Regions from separate parts of the Kocuria sp. CNJ-770 genome, predicted to be linked through region 4. Evidence: riboswitches for the same ligand, from Rfam matches in the RefSeq annotation. Region 4 holds a riboswitch; each other region holds the start of a gene.
The links. Region 4 has a riboswitch for S-adenosylmethionine ahead of BJF77_RS11490 (O-acetylhomoserine aminocarboxypropyltransferase/cysteine synthase family protein). Riboswitches for the same ligand answer to the same signal wherever they lie in the genome.
Positions count from the first base shown of each region.

Region 1: it holds a riboswitch for S-adenosylmethionine, as region 4 does, so the genes downstream of both, BJF77_RS18220 (bifunctional o-acetylhomoserine/o-acetylserine sulfhydrylase) here and BJF77_RS11490 (O-acetylhomoserine aminocarboxypropyltransferase/cysteine synthase family protein) in region 4, are expected to answer to the same signal.
Region 2: it holds a riboswitch for S-adenosylmethionine, as region 4 does, so the genes downstream of both, BJF77_RS10555 (LLM class flavin-dependent oxidoreductase) here and BJF77_RS11490 (O-acetylhomoserine aminocarboxypropyltransferase/cysteine synthase family protein) in region 4, are expected to answer to the same signal.
Region 3: it holds a riboswitch for S-adenosylmethionine, as region 4 does, so the genes downstream of both, BJF77_RS18375 (MetQ/NlpA family ABC transporter substrate-binding protein) here and BJF77_RS11490 (O-acetylhomoserine aminocarboxypropyltransferase/cysteine synthase family protein) in region 4, are expected to answer to the same signal.

Region 1 covers NZ_MKJW01000155.1:34,507-42,899, reverse strand. The annotation lists gene BJF77_RS18245 (GNAT family N-acetyltransferase) at 50-1,036, opposite strand; gene BJF77_RS18240 (glycine--tRNA ligase) at 1,036-2,418, opposite strand; gene BJF77_RS18235 (RNA-binding S4 domain-containing protein) at 2,651-2,893, shown strand; gene BJF77_RS18230 (alpha/beta hydrolase) at 2,904-3,575, opposite strand; gene BJF77_RS18225 (homoserine O-acetyltransferase) at 3,572-4,792, opposite strand; partial or broken gene BJF77_RS18220 (bifunctional o-acetylhomoserine/o-acetylserine sulfhydrylase) at 4,789-6,173, opposite strand; SAM riboswitch class IV at 6,252-6,367, opposite strand; gene BJF77_RS18215 (VOC family protein) at 6,509-7,147, shown strand; partial or broken gene BJF77_RS18210 (CPBP family intramembrane glutamic endopeptidase) at 7,185-7,963, opposite strand; gene BJF77_RS18205 (S9 family peptidase) at 8,074-8,393, shown strand, end outside.
Region 2 covers NZ_MKJW01000099.1:8-3,309, reverse strand. The annotation lists partial or broken gene BJF77_RS10565 (maleylpyruvate isomerase N-terminal domain-containing protein) at 1-512, shown strand, start outside; gene BJF77_RS10560 (CoA-binding protein) at 855-1,319, shown strand; SAM riboswitch class IV at 1,404-1,518, shown strand; gene BJF77_RS10555 (LLM class flavin-dependent oxidoreductase) at 1,595-3,013, shown strand; partial or broken gene BJF77_RS10550 (DUF4383 domain-containing protein) at 3,164-3,302, shown strand, end outside.
Region 3 covers NZ_MKJW01000155.1:66,698-75,090, forward strand. The annotation lists gene BJF77_RS18355 (DUF485 domain-containing protein) at 110-490, shown strand; gene BJF77_RS18360 (cation acetate symporter) at 494-2,125, shown strand; gene BJF77_RS18365 (GlsB/YeaQ/YmgE family stress response membrane protein) at 2,348-2,617, shown strand; gene dxr (1-deoxy-D-xylulose-5-phosphate reductoisomerase) at 2,731-4,041, shown strand; SAM riboswitch class IV at 4,080-4,196, shown strand; gene BJF77_RS18375 (MetQ/NlpA family ABC transporter substrate-binding protein) at 4,297-5,184, shown strand; gene BJF77_RS18380 (methionine ABC transporter ATP-binding protein) at 5,181-6,260, shown strand; gene BJF77_RS18385 (methionine ABC transporter permease) at 6,317-6,916, shown strand; gene BJF77_RS18390 (RIP metalloprotease) at 7,106-8,393, shown strand, end outside.
Region 4 covers NZ_MKJW01000100.1:157,131-165,523, forward strand. The annotation lists gene BJF77_RS11465 (prenyltransferase) at 1-488, shown strand, start outside; gene BJF77_RS20580 (hypothetical protein) at 708-863, shown strand; gene BJF77_RS11470 (dihydrolipoamide acetyltransferase family protein) at 929-2,440, opposite strand; gene BJF77_RS11475 (alpha-ketoacid dehydrogenase subunit beta) at 2,443-3,492, opposite strand; gene BJF77_RS11480 (thiamine pyrophosphate-dependent enzyme) at 3,489-4,664, opposite strand; gene BJF77_RS11485 (Lrp/AsnC family transcriptional regulator) at 4,906-5,358, shown strand; SAM riboswitch class IV at 5,509-5,641, shown strand; gene BJF77_RS11490 (O-acetylhomoserine aminocarboxypropyltransferase/cysteine synthase family protein) at 5,657-6,985, shown strand; gene BJF77_RS11495 (cystathionine gamma-synthase) at 6,994-8,184, shown strand; partial or broken gene BJF77_RS11500 (sulfurtransferase) at 8,208-8,393, shown strand, end outside.

The sequences.
Region 1 (8,393 bases), on a different contig from region 4:
CCGGGGCCCCGGGACCGTGGTCCCGGGGCCCGGCCCGTGCCGCAGCAGCTCAGGCCGCGGGCGGCTCCGCGAGGACCACGGTGGTCTCCACGACCGTGGCCGCGCCGGCGGCGAGCAGGTTCTCGACGACGGTGGTCAGCGGCGCCATGGACCCGTCCACCTGGAACTGCACCGGGTGCTGGTGGGCCAGCAGGGCCAGCAGCCGCTCCAGCGCCGGTCCCGCCGCGGCGTCCTCCGGGGTCCAGCCGAGCACCACGTGCGCCGGGGCGTCCTCGGCCGTCCGCCCCGCGTCCGGCTCCGGGCCGCCGCCCGGGGCGGCGTCCAGCTCGACCGGTCGGTAGCTGACGGCGAAGGCCGAGATCCGCCCCCGCTCCCCCGCCGCCACGCCGTTGCGCAGCACCAGGGCCCCGTACGCGTGCGCGGCGTCGGAGAGGAACAGCTGGTTGACCCGCCCGATTGGCAGCTCGGCCGGCCGGTCCCAGGCGTGCACGGAGCGGTAGAACTCCCACAGCGCCCGGGTGAGCTCCACGGAGCCGGTGGCCAGGTCCTCCACGGCCTGGGCCGGCGTGCCGTCGGGGTGCTCGCGCAGCGGCTGCAGCGGCAGCGCCCCGGCTCCGACGCGGACCACCGTGGAGACCTGGACGGGCTCCAGGCCGGCCGCGCGGGCGAACCGCTCCCCCGCCGAGCCGGGCCCGGCCTTGGTGCGCAGCGCCCGCACGCCCGAGGGCGAGTCCGCCGCCTCGGCGCGCAGCCGCTCCAGCAGGGCCCGGCCGATGCCCTCGCCGCGGCGGTCGGGGGCGACCTCGACGTAGACCCACAGCCGCAGGGGGTGCAGCGCCGACTCGTAGACGGTCCCGGCGGCGACCGGCACCCCGGCGTCCTCCGCGACCACGGTCCGCGACCACGGGGTGTCGGCGTCGGGGCGCAGCACGGCGCGGAACGCGGCGGCCTGCGGGGTCTCCGGGTCCGGCCACACCTCCAGCAGCCGCAGGTCGTCGCCGTCCCGCCAGGGGCGCAGGGTGAGCGCGGCGCTCATCAGCGGACGAGCTTCTCGGCGAGGTAGGACTTCACCTGGTCCAGGGCCACGCGCTCCTGGGTCATGGCGTCCCGCTCGCGGATGGTCACGGCCTGGTCCTCGAGGGTGTCGAAGTCCACGGTGATGCAGTACGGGGTGCCGATCTCGTCCTGGCGGCGGTAGCGGCGCCCGATCGCCCCGGAGTCGTCGAAGTCGATGTTCCAGTTCCGGCGCAGCTCGGCGGCCAGGTCCCGGGCCTTCGGCGAGAGCTCCTCGTTGCGGGACAGCGGCAGGACGGCGGCCTTGACCGGGGCCAGCCGCGGGTCCAGCTTCAGCACGGTGCGCTTGTCCACCCCGCCCTTGGAGTTGGGCGCCTCGTCCTCGGTGTAGGCGTCCACCAGGAAGGCCATCATCGAGCGGGTCAGCCCGAAGGAGGGCTCGATCACGTAGGGCACGTAGCGCTCGTTGGTCTGCTGGTCGAAGTAGCTGAGGTCGGCGTTGGAGTGCTGGTTGTGCACGCCGAGGTCGTAGTCGGTGCGGTTGGCCACGCCCATGAGCTCGCCCCACGGGTTGCCCTGGAAGCCGAACCGGTACTCGATGTCGATCGTCCCGGCGGAGTAGTGCGCGCGGTCGTCCTCGGGGACGTCGTAGCGGCGCATGTGGTCGGGGTCGATGCCGAGGTCGGTGAACCAGCTCCAGCACGCCTCGACCCACTCGTCGAACCAGTGCCCGGCCTCGGAGGGGTGGGTGAAGTACTCGATCTCCATCTGCTCGAACTCGCGGGTGCGGAAGATGAAGTTGCCCGGGGTGATCTCGTTGCGGAAGGCCTTGCCGATCTGGCCGATGCCGAACGGCGGCTTCTTGCGCGAGGCGGTGACCACGTTGTTGAAGTTCACGAAGATGCCCTGCGCGGTCTCGGGCCGGAGGTAGTGCAGGCCCTCCTCGTTGTCGACCGGGCCGAGGAAGGTCTTCAGCAGGCCGGAGAACTGCTGGGGCTCGGTCCACTGGCCCTTGGTGCCGCAGTTGGGGCAGGGGATCTCGGCCATCCCGTTCTCCGGGGCACGGCCCTTCTTCTCCTCGAACGCCTCGATCAGGTGGTCCTGGCGGGCGCGCCGGTGGCAGGAGGTGCACTCCACGAGCGGGTCCGTGAAGGTGGCCACGTGCCCGGAGGCCTCCCAGACGGCCTTCGGCAGGATGATCGAGGAGTCGAGGCCCACCATGTCCTCGCGCCCGCGCACGAAGGTCTGCCACCACTCGCGCTTGATGTTCTCCTTGAGCTCGGCGCCGAGGGGCCCGTAGTCCCAGGCGGAGCGGGAGCCGCCGTAGATCTCACCCGCCTGGAACACGAAACCGCGGCGCTTGGCCAGCGAGATGACGTTGTCCAACGTGGACTTGGGGGCCATGGGGATCACTCCAGGTTCTCGCCCGACCGCCGGCTGCGGACGCGCGTGGTGGGTTGCGTAGCCCGGCGGGTCGCCGCCGGGGATGCGGCCGTCGTCGGCCGTCACGGGTCGGGGACGCCGCGGGCGGCGTCCCGACCCAGGGTAGCCAATCGCCGGGACCGTCGCCGACCGGCGGAACGGGGGCGGGTGCCGCTGCGGCCCGCCGGCCGCCAGTACCTGGGACACTGGGGGCATGACGAGCTCCCCGACGCCCCGGCACACCGACGACCTGCCCATCCGCGACGACATGATCCGGCTCGGCCAGGCCCTGAAGCTGGCCAACCTCGCCGAGGACGGCGCCCAGGCCCGCTCCCTCGTGGAGGAGGGGCGGGTGAGCGTCAACGGCGAGGTCGAGACGCGGCGCGGCCGGCAGCTGCACCCGGGCGACGTGGTCTCGACCGGGGACGCCGCCGTCCGGATCACCGCGGGCGGCTGAGCGTCCGGGGTCAGCCCCCCAGGACCACGTGGGTGAGGTACTCCCGCACGTGGCGCAGCTCCTGGGGGCTGATCCCGTGGCCCACCCCGGTGTAGTGCACCTTCATGACGTCGGCGTGCTCGAGCATCCACTCGGCCGTGCTGTCGACGAGGTGCTGCGGAATGACCGGGTCCTGCGGGTCGCGGCCCCAGAACATCGGCAGGGGACGCTCGCGCAGCCGCTCGTCCGCGAAGGCTGTGTGCTCGCCCGGCACCACGAACCCGGACAGGCCCACCACCGCGGCGATCTCCCCGGGCAGGGCGCGCGCCAGCGAGGTGGCCATCGCCATGCCCTGCGAGAAGCCCAGCAGCGTGATGCTGGAGTGCTCCGCGGCGCGCTCGCGCAGCCAGGCGGCCACGGGCGCCACCGCCTCGGCGACGCGCTCGGCGGAGAAGCTGAGGTCGGCCGCGAGCGGGAACCACTGGAAGCCCAGCTGCGCGGGCTGGGGCGCGCGCAGGGAGGCCACGCTGAACTCGCCCGGCAGCTCCGGGACGAGGCCCATCAGGTCGTGCTCGTGCGAGCCGTAGCCGTGCAGCAGCACGAGCAGCGGGGTGCCGGGGCGGGCGGCGGGGTCGGTGCTCCACACGGCGTGCGGGGTGGTCGCGTGCGGGGCGGTTCCGGTCGGGGCGGGGGCGTCGGTCATGGCACCAGTGTGCCACCCGCGGCGCCGCCCGCCCGGGCGCAGGGGCGGGCCAGCACGGTCTCCACGAGCAGCTTCCCCACCTGTGGCGCCTCGATGAGGAACCCGTCGTGCCCGGACGGGGACGTGAGGGTGTGCCGCCGGACGTCCCCGGGCAGGGCGGCGGCCAGGACGTCGGACTCGCGCGGGAGGTACAGGCGGTCGGAGTCGACCGCGGCCACCAGCCACTCGCACGAGGTCACCGACAGGGCCTCCTCCAGCGTGCCGCGGCCGCGGCAGACGTCGTGGGACATGAGCGTCTCGTTGACGGCGAGGTAGCTGTTGGCGTCGAACCGGCCCGCGAGCTTGGAGGCCTGGTGGTCGAGGTAGCTCTCGACCTGGTAGCGCCCGCGGCCCCCGGGGTGGGTGCCGATCACCTGCTCCTCGGCCTGCGGGGTGCGCCCGAACCGGTGGTGCAGCTCGTCGGCGGAGCGGTAGGTGATGTGGGCGATCCGCCGGGCCAGGCCCAGCCCGGTCACCGGGAAGGGCCCGTCGTAGTAGTCCCCGCCCCGGAAGTCCGGGTCCTGGCGGATCGCGAGGTTCTGCGCCTGCCCCCAGGCGAGCTGCTCGGCGCTGGACTGGGGGCACGCGGCGACCACCGCGCAGGCCCGGACCCGCTCCGGGTAGGTCACCGCCCACTCCAGGGCGCGCGCCCCGCCCATGGACCCGCCGATGACCAGGCGCCACGTGTCGATGCCCAGGGCGTCGGCCAGGGCGGCCTCCGCGCGCACGGAGTCCCGCACGGTGACCAGGGGGAAGCGGGAGCCCCAGGGCCGGCGCTCGGGGTCCACCTCGGCCGGGGCCGGGGTGGACGGTCCCGTGGAGCCGTAGCAGCCGCCCACGATGTTGGCGCACACCACGAAGTAGCGGTCGGTGTCGATGGCGGCGCCGGGGCCGACCAGGCCGTCCCACCAGCCGCCGCTCTCGGCGGCGCGGCGCCGCGCCTCCGGGGCCCCGGGCCGGGCCCTCCCGGCGGCGACGTGGGTGTCCCCGGTCAGGGCGTGCTCCACGAGCACCGCGTTGGAGCCGTCCGGGGCGAGCACGCCCCAGGTCTCGTAGGCGATCCGGACCTCCGGCAGCCGGAAGCCGGACTCCAGCTCCAGGGTGCCGATCTCGGCGTGCCGCGGCACGCCGTCCTCGCGCACGTCCGCGCCGGCGCCGCGCAGCACCGTCACGCTCACTCCTGCCCTCCGGCCGCGGCCGCGGCGAAGCCCTGCTCCAGGTCCGCCAGGATGTCCGTGACGTTCTCCAGCCCCACGGACAGGCGCACGAAGCCGGGCTCCACCCCCGCCGCGAGCTGCTCCTCGGGCAGCAGCTGGCTGTGCGTGGTGGACGCGGGATGGATCACCAGGGAGCGGACGTCGCCGATGTTCGCCACGTTGGAGTGCAGCGTCAGGGCGTCCACGAAGGCCGCGCCGGCCGCCCGGCCGCCCTCGAGGACGAACCCGAGGACGGAGCCGGCGCCGCGGGGCGCGTACTTGCGCGCCCGGTCGTGCCAGGGCGAGGACTCCAGCCCCGCCCAGCTCACCGAGCGGACGTCCTCCCGCGCCTCCAGCCAGCGGGCCACCTCCCCGGCGTTGGCCACGTGGCGCTCCATGCGCAGCGACAGCGTCTCGATGCCCTGCTCGATGAGGAAGGCGTTGAACGGGGAGATCGCCGAGCCGAGGTCGCGCAGCAGCTGCACCCGGGCCTTGAGGATGTAGGAGAGGTTGACCCCGAACGCGCCCTCCGCGCCGAGGGCCTGGGCGTAAACGAGCCCGCCGTAGGACTCGTCGGGCTCGTTGAAGCCGGGGAAGCGCTCCGGGTACCGGCCGAAGTCGAAGGCGCCGGAGTCCACGATCACGCCGCCGATCGCGGTGCCGTGCCCGCCCATGAACTTCGTGGCGGAGTGCACCACGATGTCCGCGCCCCAGCGGAACGGCTGGACGAGGTAGGGGGTCGCCACCGTGTTGTCCACGATGAGCGGGACCTCGTGGTCGTGGGCGATCCCGGAGACCGTCTCGATGTCGAGGACGTCGTTGCGCGGGTTCGGGATGGTCTCGGCGTAGAACGCCTTGGTGTTCGGGCGCACGGCCCGCCGCCAGGCCTCCGGGTCGTCCGGGTCGGTCACGAAGGTGGTCTCGATGCCGAGCTTGGGCAGCGTGAACTTGAGGAGGTTGTACGTCCCGCCGTACAGGCTCGGGCTGGCCACCACGTGGTCCCCCGCCCCGGCGAGGTTGAGCACCGCGAACGTCGTGGCCGACTGCCCAGCGCTGAGCATCAGGCGCCCACCCCGCCCTCCAGGGCGCTGATGCGGTTCTCCACGACCTCCGTGGTCGGGTTGCCGATGCGGGTGTAGATGGGTCCCAGCTCCGCGAGCGCGAAGCGGTCCGCAGCGGCCTGGGCGTCGGGGAAGACGAAGGACGTGCTCTGGTGGATGGGCAGGGCGCGGGAGCCGGTCACCGGATCGGGGCGCTGGCCGGCGTGGATCTGCTGGGTCTCGAACGACCAGCCGGCCGGGTGCTCGGGGGTGGGCAGCGCGGTCGCGGTGCGGTCGGCCGTGGAAGCAGTGGACTCGGACATGCCGGGAGACTCCTTGCGGGTGTCAGGGGTCCGGTGTCCGACCGTGGTGGTGCTGCCGTGCGACGGCCGGGCACCGAGGACCCGCGCTTGCTCGCTCGCCGGTCGCGAGGAGCCCGGTCTTCACCCAGGGCACCCCACCGCGGTGGAGGGTTGCCGGCCAGCTAGCTGGGGCTTGGACGCTGGCGCTCATGACCTGGACAGCATTCTCCGGATTCGGGCGACACGGCGTCAAGCCGGGGTGCGGCGAGCGCCCCGCGCACGCGCCGGACGGGCCGGGGAGCACCCCGCCGGGGACCGATTTGGAGACGAAAGTCACACGGTGCCACGATGAGCCCATGAGAGTCGACCACGTGTCCTACGCCTGCCGCCCGGAGGGCCTGACGGCCACCACCGAGCGCATTGCCGACCAGCTCGGGATCGAGCCGGTCAAGGGTGGGGTGCACCCCCGTTTCGGCACCCGCAACATGATCCTTCCGCTCACCAACCACCAGTACGTCGAGGTCGTCGAGGTCCTCGAGCACCCCGCGGCGGAGAAGGCCCCGTTCGGCCGGGCCGTGCGCGCCCGCTCCGAGGCCGGCGGCGGCTGGCTGGGCTGGGTCGTCGAGGTCGACGACCTCGCGCCCTTCGAGCAGCGCCTCGGCCGGCACGCGGTGCCCGGCCACCGGGTCTTCCCCGACGGCCGGTGCCTGGAGTGGCACCAGATCGGCGTCAAGGGCCTGATCGCCGATCCCCAGCTGCCGTTCATGGTGCGCTTCGACTCGGCCCCGGAGATGCACCCGTCCCAGGCGCGGATCACCGACGTGGCCCTCGCCGGGATGTGCATCGCCGGGGCGCCCGAGCGGGTGGCCGAGTGGCTGGGCGCGCCCGTGGAGACCGCGCTCGAGGACCTGGCGGTGGAGTGGCGCTATCCGGAGGGCACGCCCGGGCTGCTCTCGGTGTCCTTCGGCACCCCCGACGGGCTGGTCACGATCTGAGGCGCCGGCCGAGGCGGGCCCGCACGGCGGGCCCGCCTCAGCCGAGCAGCCGGCCGACGCCCAGGAAGCCCACGGCGTCCAGCAGGAAGTGCGCGACGACGAGGGGCATGACCCGCCCGGTGCGCCGGTAGAGCTCGGCGAAGACCAGGCCCATCACCACGTTGCCGAGGAAGGGCCCGATGCCTGGTAGAGGTGGTAGCTGCCGCGGAACAGCGCCGTGACCACCAGCACCACCGGCCAGCGCCAGCCGATGCGGGTGAGCCGGTCGGTCAGGAACGCGACCACCACCACCTCCTCGACCAGGGCGTGGCGCAGCGCGGAGAGCAGCAGCACCGGCACCGTCCACCAGTGCTCGGCCAGCCCGGAGGTCGTCACCTCCGCGGTGAGGCCCAGGGCGCGGCCGGCCGCGTAGAGGGCCAGGGTGCCCAGCCCCATGACGAGGAACAGGACGGTGCCCAGCCCGAGGTCCGGGACCGGCATCCGGGCGTCGAGCCCGATCCGCCGCCGCACCGTGCCCAGCGCGCCGGCGGAGCCGGCGAGCAGGTACAGCGCCAGCAGCACCGGGACCAGGTCCAGGCCGATGCCCGTGAGCTGGCGCAGCAGGTCGATCAGCGGCTGCACGCTCAGCGGCGGGTTCATCGTGGCCTGCGCCTCCGAGAGCGGGCCGCGGGCCAGCTGCTCGGCCAGGGAGAGCACCGCGTAGAGCGCGGAGGCGCCCAGGGAGACCCCCAGCACGAGGACCACCTGCATCCACAGGTCGGCGCGGGTGGAGCCGAAGGCCGGCGGGCGCGGGGCGAGGTGCGCGGGGGTGCTCATGCGGCCATTCTGGCACCGCCCGGGCGGACCGCCGGGTCGCGGGCCCCTCGCCGGCGCCGCGCCCCCGGGCCGGCCAGCGGCGGGCGGGGTGCCTTCCCTAGGATGGGCACATGACAGCTCTTCCCCCGCAGATCCGCCGGCAGCCCGCCGAGCGCACCTTCCACGGCCACCTGTTCTCCGATCCCTACGAGTGGATGCGGGCGAAGGAGTCCCCGGAGGTGCTCGCCCACCTCACCGCGGAGAACGAGTACGCGGAGGCCCGCACGGCCCACCTGGCCGGGCTGCGGGAGTCGATCTTCGGGGAGATCAAGGGCCGCACCCAGGAGACCGACCTGTCGGTGCCGAACCGGCGCGGGGACTGGTGGTACTTCTCCCGCACGGTGGAGGGCGGCGCGCACCAGGTGTTCTGCCGGGTGCCGGCCGCGACCAC
Region 2 (3,302 bases), on a different contig from region 4:
CATGGTCGAAAACGGTGGCACGTCGGGCCCTCGTGCCGCACCATGGACCCATGACGAGCCGGCACACCTCGACCCGGGCGGACCTGGTCCGCGACGCCTGCACGGCGTTCGCGGCGGTCCTCGACGGGCTCGGTGACGACGACTCCTGGGCGCCCACCGGCTGCCGCGGGTGGTCGGTGCGGGACCTCGCCCACCACTGCGCCGCGGACGCGGTGCGCGGGCTGGTCGCCCTGCACACGCCCACCACGGCCCGCCCGGACCGGGACGCCGCGACCTACTGGGCGTACCGGGGCGCGGATGCCGCGGCCGCCGCCGAGGTCCGGCGCCGCACCCGGGCCGCGGCGAGCCTGTACCCGGACTGGGAGGAGCTGCGGGGGCACTACCGGGAGTCGGCACGGGCGCTCGTGCACGCGGCGGAGCACTGCCGGCCCGGCGGGACGGTCCGCACCCAGGGCCACGTGCTCCGCGTGGACGACCTCCTGAGCACCCTGGCGGTGGAGGCCACGGTGCACCACCTGGACCTCATCGAGCACCTGGAGGGCTGCCCGGGGCCTGCGGTGGACGGGCTCGCCGAGGTCCGCCGGGTCCTCATCGACCTGTGGGAGCGGGAGCCGCCCGAGCACTGGAGCGACGAGCACTTCGCCCGGGTGGGCACCGGCCGGGCGGCCCTGCCCGCCCAGGACCGGGCCCAGCTGGGCCCGGAAGCAGACCTCCTCCCCTCTTCTCCTGACCTCCGCCCCCCCGCCGAGGTTGCACGTGTCGGCGTCCCGCGGCCGGTGGCCGGGACCTGCAATCTCGGGACACGGTGGGGCGCGATCGGGGCGAGCGGGGCGGGTCCGTGCCAGGGTGGGGGCATGAGCCGCAACGATCCCGCCGTGATCGACCGCCTGATGACACAGCCCGGACGCTGGGCCGTGGTGGGGCTGACCGGGAACACGGCCCGGCCCGCGCACTCGGTCGCGAAGCGCATCCGGGACGACCTCGGCATGACGATCGTCCCGGTCAACCCGAAGGGCGAGGTGGTGCACGGGGAGCCCGGCTTCCGCACGCTCGCCGAGGTCCCGGGGCCGATCGACGTGGTGGACTGCTTCGTCAACTCCCGCCGCGTCGGAGCGGTCGTGGACCAGGCCGTCGCCGCCGGCGCGAGGGCCGTGTGGCTGCAGCTGGGCGTCGTGGACCACGCGGCCGCGGCCCGCGCCGCCGCCGCCGGGCTGGACGTGGTGATGGACACGTGCCCGCTGATCGAGCTCGGGGCGCGGCTGCGGCAGGGCTGGACGCTGGACCCGCGGCGCACCCCGCCGCTCGCGCCGCCGGTCTGACTCCTGCCGCGGTCCTGCCGCGCACCGGGAGGACGAGGGGTTGCCCCGCGTCCGGGGGGACCCGCTAAGCTAGTCCGCGACGACGATGACGAGTCCCGACGCGAAGCTCTGGCTGGTCGGGCGGCAACCCTCTCCCGTAGCGGGGTGCCCCAGATGAACATCGGGCCGCGGCGCACCCGCCCCGCGGCAAGTACGGCGCCCCTGAGTGCGTCGGACCCGCGAGCAGGTCTTCACGACGCACGGGCGCGGGTCGGTGATCGACCGTGGAGGTCCCTGTGAGCAAGCGCATCGCCCTGAACGCCTTCGACATGACCTGCGTGGGGCACCAGGCCCCGGGCCTGTGGAAGCACCCGCGCTCCCGTGCCGACGAGTACAACACCCTCGAGTACTGGACGGACGTCGCCCAGGTCCTGGAGAAGGGCCTGTTCGACGCGATGTTCCTCGCCGACGTGGTCGGCTACTACGACGTCTACCAGAACTCCGCGGCGCCGGTGATCAAGGACGCCACCCAGATCCCGGTCAACGACCCGTTCATGCAGATCTCCGCGATGGCGGCCGTGACCAAGCACCTCGGCTTCGGGGTGACCAGCGCCATCACCTACGAGCAGCCGTACCCGCTGGCGCGGAAGTTCGCGACCCTCGACCATCTGACCAGGGGTCGGATCGGCTTCAACGTGGTGACGTCCTACCTGAAGTCCGCGGCCGAGAACCACGGACTGACGGAGCAGATCTCCCACGACGAGCGGTACGAGATCGCCGAGGAGTTCATGGAGGTCTGCTACAAGCTGTGGGAGGGGTCCTGGGAGGACGGCGCGGTCAAGCGCGACCGCAGGAACGGGGTCTTCGCCGACCCGTCCCTCGTGCACCCCATCCAGCACCACGGCAAGTACTTCGACGTGCCGGGCATCGGGCTGACCGAGCCGTCCCCGCAGCGCACCCCGCTGATCTTCCAGGCCGGTGCCTCCTCGCGCGGGCGCGCGTTCGCCGGGCGGCACGCGGAGGCCGTGTTCGTGGGCGGCATCCGCCCGGACCTCACCCGCGTGGTCACCGACAAGCTGCGCGACGAGGCCGAGGCCCAGGGCCGGGGGCGGGACGACCTCAAGATCTTCGCCATGCTGCACGTGATCGTCGACGAGACCGACGCGAAGGCCGAGCAGAAGCGCCGCGACTACGAGCAGTACGCGGACGCCGACGGCGCCCTGGGCCTGGTGGGCGGCTGGTCCGGGGTGGACCTGGGCCGCTACGACGAGAACGACGTGCTGGAGTACATCAAGACCGACTCCATCCAGTCCTTCCTCACCCCGTTCACCACCGCGGACCCGAAGAAGAAGTGGACGGTCAAGGAGGTCGCCAAGCACATCTCGATGGGTGGGATGGGCGTGCCGATCGTCGGGTCCCCGCAGACGGTGGCCGACGAGCTGGAGCGGTGGATCGACGACGGCGGCCTGGACGGCATCAACCTCGCCTACCACGTCTCCCCGGGCTCGTTCGAGGACTTCGTGGAGTGGGTCGTGCCGGAGCTGCAGAAGCGCGGCCGCTACCGCACCGCCTACGAGGGCACCACGCTGCGCGAGAACGTCTACGGCGCCGGACAGACCAAGGTGCTCGACACCCACCCGGCCGCGCGGTACCGGGGCGCCTACGCCGGGAAGCCGTCCGCCGCGGACACCCCCGCCCGCGATCTCGTGTCCTGACCCGTCCGTGACCAGGGAGGTCCGCCGCAACGTTTGATCTCGGACGCCGGCGCAGTACGCTGGTGGTACCAAGCATGCTTTCCATGAACGTCCGCCCCTCCGGGATCCGTACCCGGACCACCGCAGACACCCAGGAAGCGAGGCACCACCATGACCACCCCCGCCGCCCGGCCGGACCGCCGGACCACCCACCGCTCGCCCGTCCAGACCGCCGCTCTCTTGTACGGCGCGGTCTTCCTGCTCGTGGGCATCGCCGGGTTCATCCCCGGCATCACCACGAACTACGACC
Region 3 (8,393 bases), on a different contig from region 4:
GCACTCTCCGTGTCACATTCTTGCCCCAAACTGGGAATTCCCGGTGCTTCGTCTTGCCCCTCTGCATACAACGGCCTAGTGTGGTCCGCATCACATGAGGAGGTAGCCCATGTCCACCCAGCCACCCACCGACGCCGACGACCTCGTCGCCGACGTCGACTTCCCCGCGGCCCAGCGGTCGCCCGAGTTCCAGGAGCTGCGGAAGACCCACCGCGGCTTCGTCTTCCCGCTCGCCGTCGCCTTCCTGGTCTGGTACCTGCTGTACGTGGTGCTCGCCATGTACGTCCCGCAGCTCTTCGCCATCCAGGTGGTCGGCAACGTCAACCTGGGCGTGATCCTGGGGCTGCTCCAGTTCGTCACCACCTTCGCGATCACGGGCGCCTACGTGTCCTTCGCCAACCGCAAGCTGGACCCGAAGGCCACGGCCATCCGGGAGCGCCTCGAGCCCAGCCTCGGGAGCACCCGCGGCGTCCACGGACAGGAGAACTGACCGATGCACCACCTCCCCACCGCGCTCGCGCCCATGGCGACCGCCACCACGGAAACGGTCGGCACGCCCTGGATCAACATCTCCATCTTCGGGGCCTTCGTCGTCGTCACCATGGTGATCGTGCTGCGGGCCTCCAAGTCCACGGCCACGGCGGCCGACTACTACGCCGGCGGCCGCGGGTTCAGCGGGACGCAGAACGGTCTGGCGATCGCCGGCGACTACCTCTCGGCGGCGTCCTTCCTGGGCATCGTCGGCGCGATCGCCGTCCAGGGCTACGACGGGTTCCTCTACTCCATCGGCTTCCTCGTGGCCTGGCTGGTGGCTCTGCTGCTCATCGCCGAGCTCCTGCGCAACACCGGGAAGTTCACGATGGCCGACGTCCTGTCCTTCCGGCTGCGCCAGCGCCCGGTGCGCGTGGCGGCGTCGATCTCCACCCTCGCGGTGTCCGCGTTCTACCTGCTGGCCCAGATGGCCGGCGCCGGAGCGCTGGTGTCCCTGCTGCTGGGCATCAGCTCGCGGACGGGACAGTCCCTCGTCATCGTCGTCGTGGGCGTGCTCATGATCGTCTACGTGCTCGTGGGCGGGATGAAGGGCACCACCTACGTGCAGATCATCAAGGCCGTGCTCCTCGTCTCCGGGGTGGCGGTGATGACCGTCTGGATCCTGGCGCTCTACGGCTTCAACCTCTCCTCCCTGCTGGGCGACGCGGTCGCCGTCTCCGGCAACCCCGCGATCCTCGAGCCGGGTCTGCGCTACGGGGTCAGCGAGACCAGCAAGCTGGACTTCATCTCCCTGGGGCTGGCCCTGGTCTTCGGCGCCGCCGGCCTGCCCCACGTGCTGATGCGCTTCTACACCGTGCCCACCGCCAAGGAGGCCCGCACCTCGGTGGTCTGGGCGATCGGGCTGATCGGCCTGTTCTACCTCTTCACCCTCGTCCTGGGCTTCGGCGCGGCGGCCCTCATCGGCGCCGAGCGGATCCAGGCGGCCCCGGGCGGCGTGAACTCCGCGGCCCCGCTGCTGGCCTTCGAGCTAGGCGGCTCGCTGCTCATGGGCATCATCGCCGCCGTGGCGTTCGCCACGATCCTCGCGGTCGTCGCCGGCCTGGCCATCACGGCCTCGGCCTCGTTCGCCCACGACATCTACACCAGCGTGATCAAGAAGGGGAACTCCGACCCCCGCCAGGAGCTGCGCGTCGCCAAGACCACCGTGGTGGTCATCGGCATCGTCTCCATCGCGGGCGGGATCGGGGCGCAGGGCCAGAACGTCGCGTTCCTCGTGGCGCTCGCCTTCGCCGTGGCGGCCTCGGCGAACCTGCCGACCATCCTGTACTCGCTGTACTGGCGGCGGTTCACCACCCGCGGCGCGGTCTGGTCCATGTACGGCGGCCTGATCCTCTCGGTGGTCCTGATCGTCTTCTCCCCGGTGATGTCCGGGGCCGAGACCTCCATGATCCCCACGGCCGACTTCGCCTGGTTCCCGCTGCAGAACCCGGGCATCGTGTCCATCCCGGCGTCCTTCCTCCTCGGCTTCATCGGTTCCATGACGGAGCGGCGCCTGGAGGACCCGGTCAAGCAGTCCGAGATGGAAGTGCGTTCGCTCACAGGCATCGGTGCGGAGAAGCCCGTCGCGCACTGACGGCGTCCCCGCTCCGACCTGGGAGGACTCCCGGCCCACCCGAAGGTCCGGCTCCGGGCGGGCCGGAGCCGATCCCGTCGACACACCTGGAATTCGCGAACGGGAAAAGACAGAGGGCTGACAGTCCGGTAGGGTGAGCGCAGAAGCCGGCCCAGGGTATTCCTGGGAAACTCGCCGGTTGCTTACAATGAAGGTCCCTCCCGGGACGGATAAGGAGCAATCATGGGAATCATCAGCTGGATCGTCCTCGGTCTCATCGCGGGCGCCCTCGCCAAGCTCATCATGCCGGGCAACCAGGGTGGCGGCATCATCGTCACGATCGTGCTCGGCATCATCGGCGCCCTCCTCGGAGGCTTCCTGGGCTCGCTGATCGGCATCGGCAGCCTCGAGTCCGTGTTCGACATCGGCACGATCATCACCGCCGTCGTGGGAGCGCTCATCGTGCTCTTCATCTACGGTGCGCTCACCGGCCGCAAGGGCCGCACGCACTGATCCGCACCCTCAGCGGAACCCGAGGCCCCGGCCACCGGAAACGGTGACCGGGGCCTCGGTCCGTCCGGACCCGCCGCGGCAGGCCGCCGGTCGGGCTGGGGGATACTGGGGCCATGAGCTCCCCCTCCGCCGCGCCCCGCCCCCAAGCGATCCCCGAGCCGACCTTCGAGCCGACGCCCGAGCCGACGCCCGAGCTGCGCGCGCTGGCCGCCGCCGGCCCCCGACGGATCGTCGTGCTCGGGTCGACCGGGTCGATCGGCACCCAGGCGCTCGACGTCGTGCGCGCGGCGAACCGGCTCGACGGCGGGGCGCCGTTCCGCGTGGTGGCCCTCGCGGCCGGCCGGGGCCGTCTGCCGCTGCTGGCGGAGCAGGCCGTGGAGACCCGCGCCGCCGTGGTGGCGACGAGCGGCAGCGGTGAGGACGCCCAGGAGCTGGCCCGGCGGATCGGCGAGCGCGCCGCGGCCGCCGGCGCCGGGGACTACCGGCCCGAGATCCTGCACGGTCCCGAGGCCGCCACGGCGGCCGCGGCGCACCCCGAGGCCGACCTCGTGCTCAACGGGATCACCGGCTCGATCGGCCTCGCCCCCACCCTGGCGGCACTGCGGGCCGGGCACCGGCTGGCGCTGGCCAACAAGGAGTCGCTGATCGCCGGAGGAGCGCTGGTGAAGGAGGCGGCGGCGGCCTCGGGCCGCCCGGACGCGCTGATCCCGGTGGACTCCGAGCACTCCGCCCTGGCGCAGGCGCTGCGCGGCGGCAGCGCCGCCGAGGTGGACCGGCTCGTCCTGACGGCCTCGGGCGGGCCGTTCCGCGGCCGCACCCGGGCGGAGCTGGAGGCGGTCACCCCGCGCGAGGCGCTGCGCCACCCCACCTGGGACATGGGCGTGATGGTCACCACCAACTCGGCCTCCATGGTGAACAAGGCCCTGGAGGTGCTCGAGGCCCACCTGCTCTTCGACGTTCCCCTCGAGCGCATCGACGTGGTCGTCCACCCCCAGTCGGTGGTGCACTCCATGGTCCAGTTCGTGGACGGGTCGACGCTGGCGCAGGCCTCGCCGCCGGACATGCGCCTGCCCATCGCCCTCGGTCTCGCCTGGCCGCACCGGGTGCCCGGCGCCGCCGCCGCGTGCGACTGGACCCGCGCCACCGAGTGGACCTTCGAGCCGCTGGACCGGGACGCGTTCCCCGCCGTCGAGCTCATCAAGGCCGCGGGGGAGCGCGGGGGCACCCACCCGGCGGTGTTCAACGCCGCCAACGAGGAGGCGGTGCACGCCTTCCACGACGGGCGGATCCGGTTCCCGGCGATCGTGGACACGGTGGAGACGGTGCTGGGCGAGCACCAGGACGGCGGCGTCCTGGACCTCGGCGCCGTCCTGGAGGCCGAGCGCTGGGCCCGGCGGCGGGCGCAGGAGGTCCTCGCCCGCTGACCGGGCCGGACCCGGCGCACGTGCTAGTCTGTCGGGCGGATGACGAGTCCCAGCGCGCAGCCCTGGCTTGCTGGGCGGCAACCCTCTCCCGTAGTGGGGTGCCCCAGGTGAACCATCCGGCACCGGCCATCGTGGGCCGGCGGCAAGTACGGTTCGACCGCGGACGCGCCCTCCGGCGTGCCCTCGACCGTGGCCGTCGGTCCTGGTGGGACTGGTGGAGACTCCCGACCTCCTGGACCCACGGAAAGGCACGACATGCGATCGCAGCGCCTCACCTTCCTCGCCCTGGCCACCACCCTCGGCCTCACCCTCACCGCCTGCGGCGGCTCCGACCAGGCCGGCGAGGGCGCCCTGGCCGACGGCAAGGTGAGCATCGGCGTCGTCGGCTCGCACCCGACGCACGACGCTCTCAAGCGGCTGGCCGAGGAACAGGGCATCACCGTCGAGTACGTCGACTTCTCGGACTACAACCAGCCCAACCCGGCCACCGAGTCCGGCGACGTGGACATGACCTGGTTCCAGCACGTTCCCTTCCTCGCCGACTACAACAACTCCGCCGGGGGCTCCATCACCCCGATCGGCTCGACGTCGATCTACCCGCTGGGCCTGTACTCCAACGAGTACGACTCCGTGGACCAGTTCCAGAAGGGCGACGAGATCGCCGTCCCGAACGACGCCGTGAACCTGTCCCGGGCCCTGCTCGTGCTCGAGTCGGCCGGTCTCGTGGAGCTGAAGGGCGACACCCTCATCCCGACCGAGCTCGACGTCGACACCGAGGCCTCCACGGTGCGGGTCACCCCCGTGTCGGCCGAGCAGACGGTGCTCTCCATGGACTCGGTGGCAGGTTCGGTGATCAACAACGACTTCCTCGCCCGCGCGGACATCGACCCGAAGTCCGCCCTGGCCCAGGACGACCCCGAGGCGGAGGGCTCCCGCGCCTACGTCAACCTCTTCACCACCACCGAGGAGCTGGCCGACGACGAGACCCTCCGGCAGGTGGCGGACCTCTACCACGAGCAGTCCGTCATCGACGCCGAGATGGAGGAGACCAAGGACACGGCCGTGCCGCTGCAGCTGGAGCCGGAGGAGCTGCAGGAGCTGACCGCGCGCTACCAGCAGGAGCTGAAGGACCAGGGGCAGTGAGCGCTGCGGTCCCCTCCGGGCCGTCCGCACGCGGGCGCCCGGACGAGGTGCTCGTCTCCTTCCGCAACGTCTCGAAGTCCTTCCGCACCGGCTCCGGCCGGGCCGCGCGCGAGGTGCTGGCCGTCGACGACGTCAGCCTCGACGTCCACCGCGGCGAGATCTTCGGCGTGATCGGCTACTCCGGGGCGGGCAAATCCACCCTGGTACGGCTGATCAACGGGCTCGAGCCCGTCTCCTCGGGGTCCCTGACCGTGGAGGGCTTCGAGGTCGCCGGGCGCAAGGAGACCGAGCTCGCGCCCGTCCGGCAGGAGATCGGGATGATCTTCCAGCAGTTCAACCTGTTCACGTCCCGGACCGTGGCCGGCAACGTCGAGTACCCGCTCAAGCGGGCCGGCTGGCCGAAGGAGAAGCGGCGGGCCCGGGTCGCCGAGCTGCTGGAGTTCGTGGGCCTGTCCGCGCGCGCCGGGAACTACCCGGAGCAGCTCTCCGGCGGGCAGAAGCAGCGCGTGGGCATCGCCCGTGCCCTGGCGACCAGCCCCAAGCTGCTCCTGGCCGACGAGTCGACCAGCGCCCTCGACCCGGAGACCACCCAGGAGGTGCTGCAGGTGCTGCAGCGGGTCAACCGGGAGCTGGGCATCACGATCGTGATCATCACCCACGAGATGGACGTGGTCCGGGCGATCGCCGACCGCGTCGCCGTGATGCAGGACGGCAAGGTCGTGGAGCACGGCTCGACGGTGGACATCTTCGCCCGGCCCCGCACCGAGACCGCACGCCGCTTCGTCTCCTCCGTCCTGCACTCGGTGCCGGACGAGCGCGAGGTCGAGCGGCTGCGCCGGGCGCACCGCGGGCGCCTGGTGATCGTGGACGTCGGCGACGGCGTGGACATCGGCGGTGTGCTCTCCGACGGCGCCGCCCGCGGGGTCCGCTTCACCATCGCCTACGGCGGGATCAGCGTGCTCCAGGAGCAGTCCTTCGGGTCCCTGACCTTCGAGCTGACCGGCGAGGACGCGGCCGTGCAGGCCGTGGTCGACGAGCTGTCCCGCATCACGAGCCTGAGAGAGGTGGCCGCGTGAACGACTGGTCCGTCCTGGGTCCCGAGCTGCTCTCCGCGCTCGGGGAGACCCTCTACATGGTGTCCGTCACCCTCGCGCTCGCCGGGCTGCTCGGGATGCTCGTGGGCGTGGGGCTCTACGTGACCCGCCGGGGCAACATCCTGGAGAACCGCGTGGTGCACGAGGGGCTCAACCTCGTCGTGAACTTCGTCCGGCCGATCCCCTTCATCATCCTTCTGGCGGCACTCGGGCCGCTGACGCAGCAGGTCGTGGGGACGCGTCTGGGCCCCAACGCGGCGATCTTCGCGATGACCATCGGGGCGATGTTCGCGGTCGCGCGCATCGTCGAGCAGAACCTGATGAGCGTGGACCCCGGGGTGGTGGAGGCGGCCCGCTCGATGGGCGTCTCGCGCGGGAGGATCATCACCACCGTGATCCTGCCCGAGGCGCTCGGGCCCCTGGTGCTCGGCTACACCTTCCTGGTCATCGGCATCACGGACATGTCCGCGATGGCCGGGGCCATCGGCGCCGGGGGACTGGGCGACTTCGCCCTGCGCCTGGGCTACCAGCGGTTCAACGACGAGGTCACGTGGGCGGCGGTCGCCGTGATCGTCGTCCTCGTGCAGCTGGTCCAGCTGGTGGGCAACCGGCTGGCGCGGCGCATCCTGCGCCGCTGACGCCCCGGCGCCGCAGCGGTGCCCGCGACGGCCGGTCCCTCCCCGGAGGCGGCCGGCCGTCGTCGTGCGCGGGAGCGTGACACCCTGCGTCCAGGATCGTGGTGCACACTGGTCCTCGCCGCGCACGCGCGGCCCCTGCCGTCCCCGGCGACCGCCGGGGACGACCCGACGATCCCCGGAGGTCCCCGGATGGGCGTGGTCCTGTTCCTCGTGGGCGTGCTGCTCGCCGCCGTGGCCATCGCGGCCTCGATCGCCCTGCACGAGCTCGGCCACCTGGTCCCCGCCAAGCTCTTCGGCGTGCGGGTCACCCAGTACATGGTCGGCTTCGGCCGCACCGTGTTCTCGCGTCGCCGCGGGGAGACCGAGTACGGGCTCAAGGCCGTGCCGCTGGGCGGCTACATCTCCATGGTCGGGATGTATCCGCCCGCCCGGTCGGGGAGCACGGCGCGGACCGCCGGCACCGGGGTGCTCCAGCAGCTCGCCGCCGAGGCCCGCAGCGCCTCCGCCGTGCAGCTGGCCCCCGGGGACGAGGACCGCGTCTTCTACCGCCTGCCCGTGTGGAAGCGGATCGTGATCATGCTCGGCGGGCCCGTGATGAACCTGCTGCTGGGCACCGTGTGCCTCGCCGTGCTGCTCACCGGGCTCGGCACCGCGACGCCGACCACGACGGTCGCGTGGGTCTCGGAGTGCGTGGTGCCCGCCGAGCGGCAGGCCGCCGGGCAGGCCGAGTGCCGCGCCGGAGACCCCGAGGCGCCGGCCAACGCGGCCGGGCTGCGTCCCGGGGACGTCGTCACCGCCGTCGCCGGGGCCCCCGTGACCACGTGGGAGGAGCTCACCGCGCGGGTCCGCGACCGCGCCGGGGAGCGGATCCCCGTGGTGGTCGAGCGCGACGGCACGGAGGTGCGGACCGTGCTCACCCCGATCCTCACCTCCCGCCCGGTGGTCGACGACACCGGGGCCGCCGTGACGGGACCCGACGGCGCGCCCCGCTACGAGGACGTGGGGTTCATCGGGATCAGCCCCACCGCCGTTCCCGTCCGGCAGCCGCTCACCGCGGTGCCCGGGGCGGTGCTCGACGGGCTGGAGCAGATCGCCGGGATCGTGCTTCACCTGCCGCAGCGGGTCTACGAGGTGGGGCAGGCCGCGTTCTCGGACGCGCCGCGGGACCCGGACGGACCCATCTCCGTGGTCGGGATCGGCCGCATCTCCGGGGAGATCGCCGCCCACGAGGAGATCGAGCTGCGGGACAAGGCCGCCTCCCTGGTGGGGCTGGTCGGATCGGTGAACCTGGCGCTGTTCGTCTTCAACCTGCTGCCCCTCCTGCCGCTGGACGGAGGGCACGTGGCCGGCGCCCTGTGGGAGGGCCTGCGGCGGGGCGCCGCCCGGCTGCTGGGCCGCGCCGACCCGGGCCCGTTCGACCCGGCACGGCTGCTCCCGCTGACCTACGCCGTGGCCGCGCTGATGATCGGGATGTCGG
Region 4 (8,393 bases):
GGGGGCTGCGCTTCAAGGAGGTCCCGTTCCTGGACTCGGCGACCTCCGCCGCCCACTTCGTCTCCCCGGCCGTCTACGGTCTGGTGCTCGCCGGGGCGGACCCGTCGGTGGGCGTGGTGGCCCTGTGCGCGGGGTTCTTCCTGTGGTCGATGGCCTCCCAGGCCTTCGGGGCCGTGCAGGACGTCCGGGCGGACCGGGAGGGCGGGCTGCGCTCGATCGCCACGGTCCTGGGCGCCCGCCCCACCGTGTGGGCCGCCCTGGTGCTCTACCTGGCCGCCGGGCTGCTCCTGCTCCTCGTGCCCTGGCCCGGGCCGCTGGCGTCGCTGCTGGTCCTGCCCTACCTGGCGAACCTCGTGCCGTTCCTGACCATCACGGATGCCGGCTGCGCGCGGGCCAACCGCGGCTGGCGGCGCTTCCTGTGGCTGAACTACCTCACCGGGTTCCTGGTGACGCTGTTGCTGCTGTGGTCCTGGGAACTCGCGCACTGAGCCGTGGGCATCCGCGCCGCTGGGCGAGGGCACAAAAATACTAACCAGTAGTCGTCGGAAAGCATCGCTTTTGCCGATGGGACCGGCGGCCGATACTGGATACACCAGCCCGCCGGCCGTGAGGCAGGACACAGGCGTCCCGTCCTGCCCGCGACCGTCGTCGCCGGTGCGCCCCTGCACGACCACCGCTCCGCGGCCCATCCTCGAGGACCTGCACCCATGACCGTCGAACTCCTGCCGAACCTCGTCCCGGCCCCGCCCCGTCCCCGCCTCCGCGGGACCGCCGCCCTGTCCTGGGGCGCCGTCGTGCTGCGCTGCGCCTGCGGCGCGGCCGAGCCCGACTGCCTGTACTGCTCCGGCCCCGAGAGCGACTGACGGCCGGGGCGGTCCCGGACCGCTGAGCCTGCCGGGCCGGGCCCGAGGGCTCGGCCCGGTTGCTGCTACAGGTCCGCGAGCACCGACATCGGGTTCTCGACCGCGTCGGCCACCATGCGCAAGAAGCCGCCGGCCGCCCCGCCGTCGCACACGCGGTGGTCGAAGGCCAGGGAGAGCTGGGTGACCTTGCGGACGGCCAGCTGCCCGTCGACCACCCACGGCCGGTCGATGATCCGGCCGACCCCGAGGATCGCCACCTCCGGGTGGTTGATGATCGCCGCGGCCCCGTCCGTGCCGAACACCCCGTAGTTGTTGAGGGTGAACGTGGACCCGGACAGCTCCGCCGGGGAGGCCTTGCCGGAGCGGGCCAGCTCGGTGAGCCGGCGCAGCTCGGCGTCGAGACCACGGGCGCTCAGGGCGTGGGCGCCGCGGATGTTGGGCACCACGAGCCCGCGGTCGGTCTGCGCCGCGAAGCCCAGGTTCACGCCCTCGAAGCGCACGATCTCCTGGCTGCCGTCCTCGCGGGTCTCGATGCGGGTGGCGAGCTCGGGATACCGGGCCAGGCCGGCGAGCACGAAGCGGGCGATCAGGGCCATGAGCCCCGGCGCGGTGGCGGGGTCCTGCGCCTTGAGCGCCGCGCGCAGCTCCACCAGCCTCGTGGCGTCCACGTCCACCCAGACGGTGGCCTCGGGGATCTCGGTGCGCGACCGGCTCATCGCCTGCGCGATGACCTTCCGCACCCCCGAGACCGGGACGCGCCCGGCCACGCCCAGGCCGGTGCGCGGGTCCGTCCCGGACGGCGCCCCGTCGGCCGGCTCCGCCGCGAGGGGCTGCGGCGGGGCGGGCGCCGTCGGGGCGGCGGTGGCGGCCACGACGTCCCGGCGGAGGATCAGCCCGCCGGGCCCGGAGCCGCGCACGGTGGAGATGTCGATCCCGCGGTCCTTCGCGAGCTTGCGCACGATCGGGGAGATGACAGTGGGGGCCAGCCGCGGGGCCGAGGCCATCGCGTCGTGGGCGGCCCCGGACGCCGCGGCCTGCCCGGCGGTCTGCTCGGCGAGCTGCTGGGAGCCCGGTCGCCGAGCCGGTCGGCGAGCGGGCCGGAGGCCCCGGCGGGAGCCGCGGCGCGCTTGGGCCGGCGCCGGCGCCGGCCGATCCCGCGGCCGGGGTGCCGTAGCCGATGAGCACGCTGCCGGAGCCCTCGGCGTCGTCGGAGGCCCCGGAGGCCACGGTGCCCGCCTCGGCCGCGGAGCGAGGGTCCGCCCCGGCGCGCTCCTCCTCGCGGTAGGACTGCCCGCCACGGGGTCCGCCGCCTGCGGGGCGGGGGTCCCGGCGGTGTCCCCGGTGTTCACGGAGATCAGCGGCGCGCCCACGTCGAGGGTCTGCCCGGAGGCGCCGTGCAGCTCCTGCACGGTCCCGGCGAAGGGGCAGGGCACCTCCACCGCGGACTTGGCGGTCTCCACCTCGGCGATGGGCTGGTCCACGGCCACGGTGTCGCCCACCTGGACCAGCCAGCTCACGAGCTCGGCCTCGGTGAGTCCCTCGCCGAGATCCGGCAGGGTGAACGTCTTCACGGTCATGGTCAGTCCTCCCACTGCAGGTCGTCCACGGCGTCTAGGATGCGGTCGACGCTGGGCAGGTAGTACTCCTCGAGCTTGGGCGAGGGGTACGGGATGTCGAAGCCGGTCACGCGCCGCACCGGCGCGGCCAGCGAGTGGAAACAGCGCTCCTGCACCCGGGCCACGATCTCGGCGGCCACGGAGGCGAAGCCGGGGGCCTCGGCCACCACGACCACGCGCCCGGTGCGGCGCACCGACGCGGCGACGGTCTCGTCGTCGAACGGGACGATGCTGCGCAGGTCCACGACCTCGAGGGAGCGGCCCTCGGCCTCGGCGGCCGCGGCGGCCGCCAGGGCGGTGGGCACGGACGGCCCGTAGGTGAGGATCGTGGCGTCCTGCCCGGTGCGGGCGACGACGGCGCGGCCCTCCCGGCGCTCCGGGGCCCGGTTCTCGTAGCGGTCCCTCAGCTCGGCCAGGTCCACCGGCGCCTTGGACCAGTAGAGCTTCTTGGGCTCGAAGAACACCACGGGGTCGTCGGAGTCGATCGCCTCGCGGAGCATGAGGTAGGCGTCCTCGACGGTGGCCGGGGTGAAGACCTTCAGCCCCGGGGTGTGGGCGTAGTAGGCCTCGGAGGAGTCGCAGTGGTGCTCCACGCCGCCGATGCCGCCGGCGTAGGGGATGCGGATGACGATCGGCAGGGTCACGGCGCCGCGGGTGCGGTTGTGCATCTTCGCGATGTGCGAGGCGACCTGCTCGAACGCCGGATAGGCGAAGGCGTCGAACTGCATCTCGATCACCGGGCGCATCCGGTTCATCGCCATGCCCACGGCCATCCCGGCGATCCCGGACTCGGCCAGCGGGGTGTCGAAGCAGCGGGTGCGGCCGAAGCGCTGCGTCAGCCCGTCGGTGATCCGGAAGACCCCGCCGAGGGTCCCGACGTCCTCCCCGAAGACGACGACGGCGTCGTCGGCGGCCAGGGCGTCGGCCAGGGCGGTGTTGAGCGCCTGGGCGAAGGTGGCCGGCTTGACGGCCGGGGTCCGCCCGGACGGGGCGGGGGCCTGGAGGGTGCTCACTGTGCGGTCTCCTCTCGGGCGAGCTCGGCGGCGAGGAACTGCTCCTGCTCGTCGAGCTGCGGGGTCTGCTCGGTGTAGACGTGGCGGAAGAGCTCGCGCGGGTCGACCTGCACGTCGGCGTTCATGCCGTCGCGCAGCGCCGCGGCGACGTCCTCGGCGGCGGCGGCGATGCGCTGCTCGGCCGCGTCGTCGAGCAGTCCCTCCCCGGCCAGGTAGGCGCGCATCCGGGTCACGGGGTCCTTGGCGATCCACTCCTGCACCTCCGCGTCGTCGCGGTAGCGGGTCGCGTCGTCGGCGTTGGTGTGCGCCTGCATGCGGTAGGTGTGGGCCTCCACGAGGAGGGGCTCGGACTCCGAGCGCGCCAGGTCCACGGCGCGGCCCAGCGTGGCGAGCAGGGCCACCAGGTCGTTGCCGTCCACCCGCTCCCCGGCCATGCCGTAGCCGACCGCCTTGTGGGCGAGGCTCGGGGCGGCCGACTGCTGGGACAGGGGCACGGAGATCGCGTAGCCGTTGTTCTGCACGAAGAACACGACCGGCAGCTTGAACACGGCGGCGAAGTTGAGGGCCTCGTGGAAGTCGCCCTCGCTCGTGGCGCCGTCGCCGCACATGGCCAGGACCACGGTGTCCTCACCGCGCAGCTTCGCGGCGTGGGCCACGCCCACCGCGTGCAGCAGCTGGGTGGTCAGCGGGGTCGACTGGATGCCGACGTGGTGCTCGTGGGGGTCGTAGCCGCCGTGCCACTCGCCGCGGAAGATCGACATCACGTCCATGGGCCGCACGCCCTTGGTCATCACGGCCACGGTGTCCCGGTAGGTGGGGAACAGCCAGTCGCCCTCCCGCAGGCACAGGGCCGCCGCCACCTGGCAGGCCTCCTGCCCGTGGCTGGAGGGATAGACGGCCATCCGGCCCTGGCGCACCAGCGCGGAGTTCTGGTCGTTGACCCGGCGGCCGACCACCAGCTTCTCGTAGGCGCCCAGCAGCACGTCCCCCGCGGGCAGCGGGTACTCGTGGCCGGGCTCGGTGCCCTGCTCCTCGGCCGGCAGCAGCCGGCCGGTGGGGTCCACCATCCGGATCTCGCCGCGCGCCGGGAGCATGTACTGCTCCGGCGTGATGCCGAAGGTCTGGGAGGCCCGGAGGATCGGGTCCTCGGGGGTCTCGACGGTCTGGCTCATGGTGTCCCCTCGGTCGGTCCCCGGTCCTGGTGCGGACGCGGGGAGGCAGGAAGGCCGCTGAAGTTCTGTCCGCCCAGTATGAGAAGAACCGACGGTTCGTATCCAGCGGTGCGGGAAAGTCCAGAATCCTGCGGGCATCGGTGCTGTCCTCGTGGACGAAATGTTTTACTGTGGCGTGGCGCACACGCATTCGTCCGACACCGCTGCCCGCCCTCCCGTCCCGCCCCGAAGGAGCCCCGCCGTGCCCTCGACCCCCGTCCCGCTGGACGAGACCGACCGGAAGATCCTCGCCGAGCTCTCCCGGGACGCCCGGCAGTCGGTGACCGCGATCGCCGCGGCCGTGCACGTCTCCCGCGCCCACGCCTACGCCCGCATCAACCGGCTGCGCGACGAGGGGGTGATCCTGCGCTTCAGCACCGTGATCGACCCGGTGCGCGCCGGGCTGCAGGCCTCGGCCTATGTGACGCTGAAGCTCCAGCAGAACACCTGGCGGGAGCTGTGCGCGCAGCTGCGGGCCATCCCGGCCGTGCACCACATCGCCCTGGTGGGCGGCAACTTCGACGTCATGCTGCTGGTGCGCGCCGTGGACACGGTGCACCTGCGGCAGGTGATCTTCGAGCACATCCAGCAGCTGCCCGGCGTGGTGGACACCCAGACGTTCCTGATCTTCGAGGACATCGACACCCGGGCGTGACCCGCCGGGGCCCCGGGAGCGCCGGGGCTCACAGAGGGCGCCACCGGGGGCGTCACCGGGGGGCGTCACGAGCGGCGTCACGATCCGTCACGGACGTCATCTTGGGTCGCGGAACGGCGCCGGCCCGCCCCGCGCATAGTGTGGTCCCAGCTTCACGAGACGCGACTGCCAAGCTCCGACTGGGTCGCGCACCAACCCCATGCTCATCGGGTGGTTCGGATGAGGAAGCGGCCTGCATCCCCGCTGCCCCGCAGCGGGTGACCGGTGCGGGTAAGAGCACGTGCACAGGAGCCGCGCCATGTCCCTCCCCGTGACCGATCACGACCTCTCGACCCGGCAGATCCACGCCGGCGCCGACCACGACCCCGGGCAGCGCACCCTCACGGTGCCGATCTACCAGAGCGCCGCCTTCGAGTTCCCGGACTACGAGGCCGCCCGGCAGATGTTCGCCCAGACCCGCGCCGGCTTCACCTACACCCGCACCGGCAACCCCACGGTCGCCGTGCTCGAGCAGCGGATCAGCGACCTCGAGGGCGGGGCGGGCGCCGTGGCCACCGGCTCCGGGCAGTCCGCGGTGGCCGTGGCCCTGCTGGCCCTGCTGGGCCAGGGGGAGGACAAGCACCTGGTCGCCTCCGAGAAGCTCTACGGCGGGACCGTGGACCTGCTCACCGACTCGCTGGCCGACCACGGCGTCGAGGTCGACTTCGTGGACCCCACCGCACCCGGCGCCTGGGCCGCGGCCGTGCGCCCCGACACCCGGGCCTTCCTGCTCGAGTCCATCGGCAACCCGCTGGCCACGCTGCCGGACCTGCCCGGGATCGCCGACGTCGCCCGGGCGGCGCGGGTGCCCGTCGTCGTCGACAACACCCTCGCCTCCCCGGCGCTGTACCGGCCGCTGGAGAAGGGCGCGGACATCGTGGTGCACTCGGCCACCAAGTTCCTCGGCGGCCACGGCAACGCCCTCGCCGGGGCGGTCGTGGACGGCGGGACGTTCGACTGGTCCGCCGAGCCTGCGCGGTGGCCCCAGTTCACCCGCGCCCGCGCCCGCTGGGGCGGGCAGAGCCTGCTCGACAAGTGCGCCGGCGCCAGCCCCTACCTGCACCTGGTCCGGGCCAAGTACGTGCACGACCTCGGCACCACGCTGTCCCCGTTCAACGCCAGCCAGATCCTGCAGGGCACCGAGACCCTCGACCTGCGGGTGGCCCGGCACACGGCCTCGGCGCTGACCGTGGCCGAGTTCCTCGTCGGCCACCCCGCCGTCGCGCGCGTGCACCACCCCGGGCTGCCGGGGGACCCCGGGGCCGGGATCGCGGCCCGGGACTTCCCCCGCGGCACCGGCTCCGTGTTCTCCTTCGACCTCGCCGCCCCGGACGCCGCCGTGGGCCCCTTCATCGACGGGCTGCAACTGTTCAAGCTGGTCGCCAACATCGGCGACACCCGCAGCCTCGTGGCCCACCCGGCCGCGATGACCCACTGCCGGCTCACGCCCGAGCAGCGCCGGGCCGGCGGGATCGCCGAGACCACCGTCCGGCTCTCGATCGGCCTCGAGGCGCCCCAGGACCTCGTGGCCGACCTCGGCCAGGCCCTCGACGCCGTGCTCGAGACCGTTTCGACCCTCCGGAAGTGAGCCCCACCATGAGCCAGACCGTCACCACCCGCCGCCGCGGCTTCACCACCACCGCCGTCCACGCCGGCCAGCAGCCCGACCCCCTGACCGGGGCCGTCATCCCGCCGGTCTACCAGACCTCCACCTTCGCCCAGGACGGGATCAACGTCCTGCGCGCCGGCCACGAGTACAGCCGCGGCTCCAACCCCACCCGCAACGGCTTCGAGGAGCAGCTCGCGGCCCTGGAGCACGGCGAGCGCGCGTTCGCCTTCGCCTCCGGGATCGCCGCCGAGGACGCGCTGCTGCGGGCGGTGCTGCGCCCGGGCGAGCACGTGGTGCTCGGCGCCGACGGCTACGGCGGCACCAACCGGCTGATCACCCGGGTGCTCGCCCCGTGGGGGATCGGCCACACCCCCGTGGAGATCACCGATCTCGACGCCGTCCGCGCCGCGGTCCGCCCCGGGGACACCGCGGTGCTGTGGCTGGAGACGCCCTCCAACCCGCTGCTCGGCATCGCCGACGTCGCGGCCTGGGCGGAGCTGGCCCGGGAGGCGGGCGCGCTGCTCGTGGTGGACAACACCTTCGCCTCCCCGTACCTGCAGAACCCGCTGCTCCTGGGGGCCCACGCCGTGGTGCACTCCACCACCAAGTACATCGGCGGGCACTCCGACGTCCTCGGCGGGGCCGTGGTCGTCGGGACCGCCGCCTGGCGCGGCGCCCCGCTCGCCGAGACGGTCGGCTTTCAGCAGTTCGCCGCAGGCGCCGTGGCCGGGCCCCAGGACAGCTACCTGGCCGCCCGCGGGCTCAAGACCCTGAGCCTGCGCATGGAACGCCACCAGGAGAACGCCCAGCGGATCGCGGAGTGGCTGCTGGAGCGTCCGGAGGTCTCCCAGGTGCTCTACCCCGGGCTGCCCGAGCACCCCGGCCACGCGCTCGCCGCGACGCAGATGCGCGGGTCCGGCGGCATGGTCTCCTTCCGCCTCGCCGGGGGAGAGGCCGCGGCCCGCGCGGTGGCCGAGGGCACCCGGCTGTACTCCCTGTCCGTGAGCCTGGGCGGGGTCGAGTCCCTGATCTGCTATCCGTCCGAGATGACGCACGCCTCGGTCCGGGGCACCCCGCTGGCGGTGCCCACCGACCTCGTGCGGCTGTCGGTGGGGATCGAGGACGTCGAGGACCAGCTGGAGGACCTCGAGCGGGCGCTGGCGGGCGCCGCCTCGTAGCCCGAGGCGCTACCCTGACCCGCATGAGCACCGGCACCCCGCACCAGGAGACGTCCCTCGAGCTGCCCGGGCCCGTGGTGGGCACCGGATGGCTGGCCGCCCACCTCGGCGACCCCCGGCTCGTGCTGGTGGACGCGAGCTCCACGCTCAACCGCACCGACGAGGCCATCCCGGGCGCCCTGCTCCTGGACCTGGACGGGCCGTTCGCC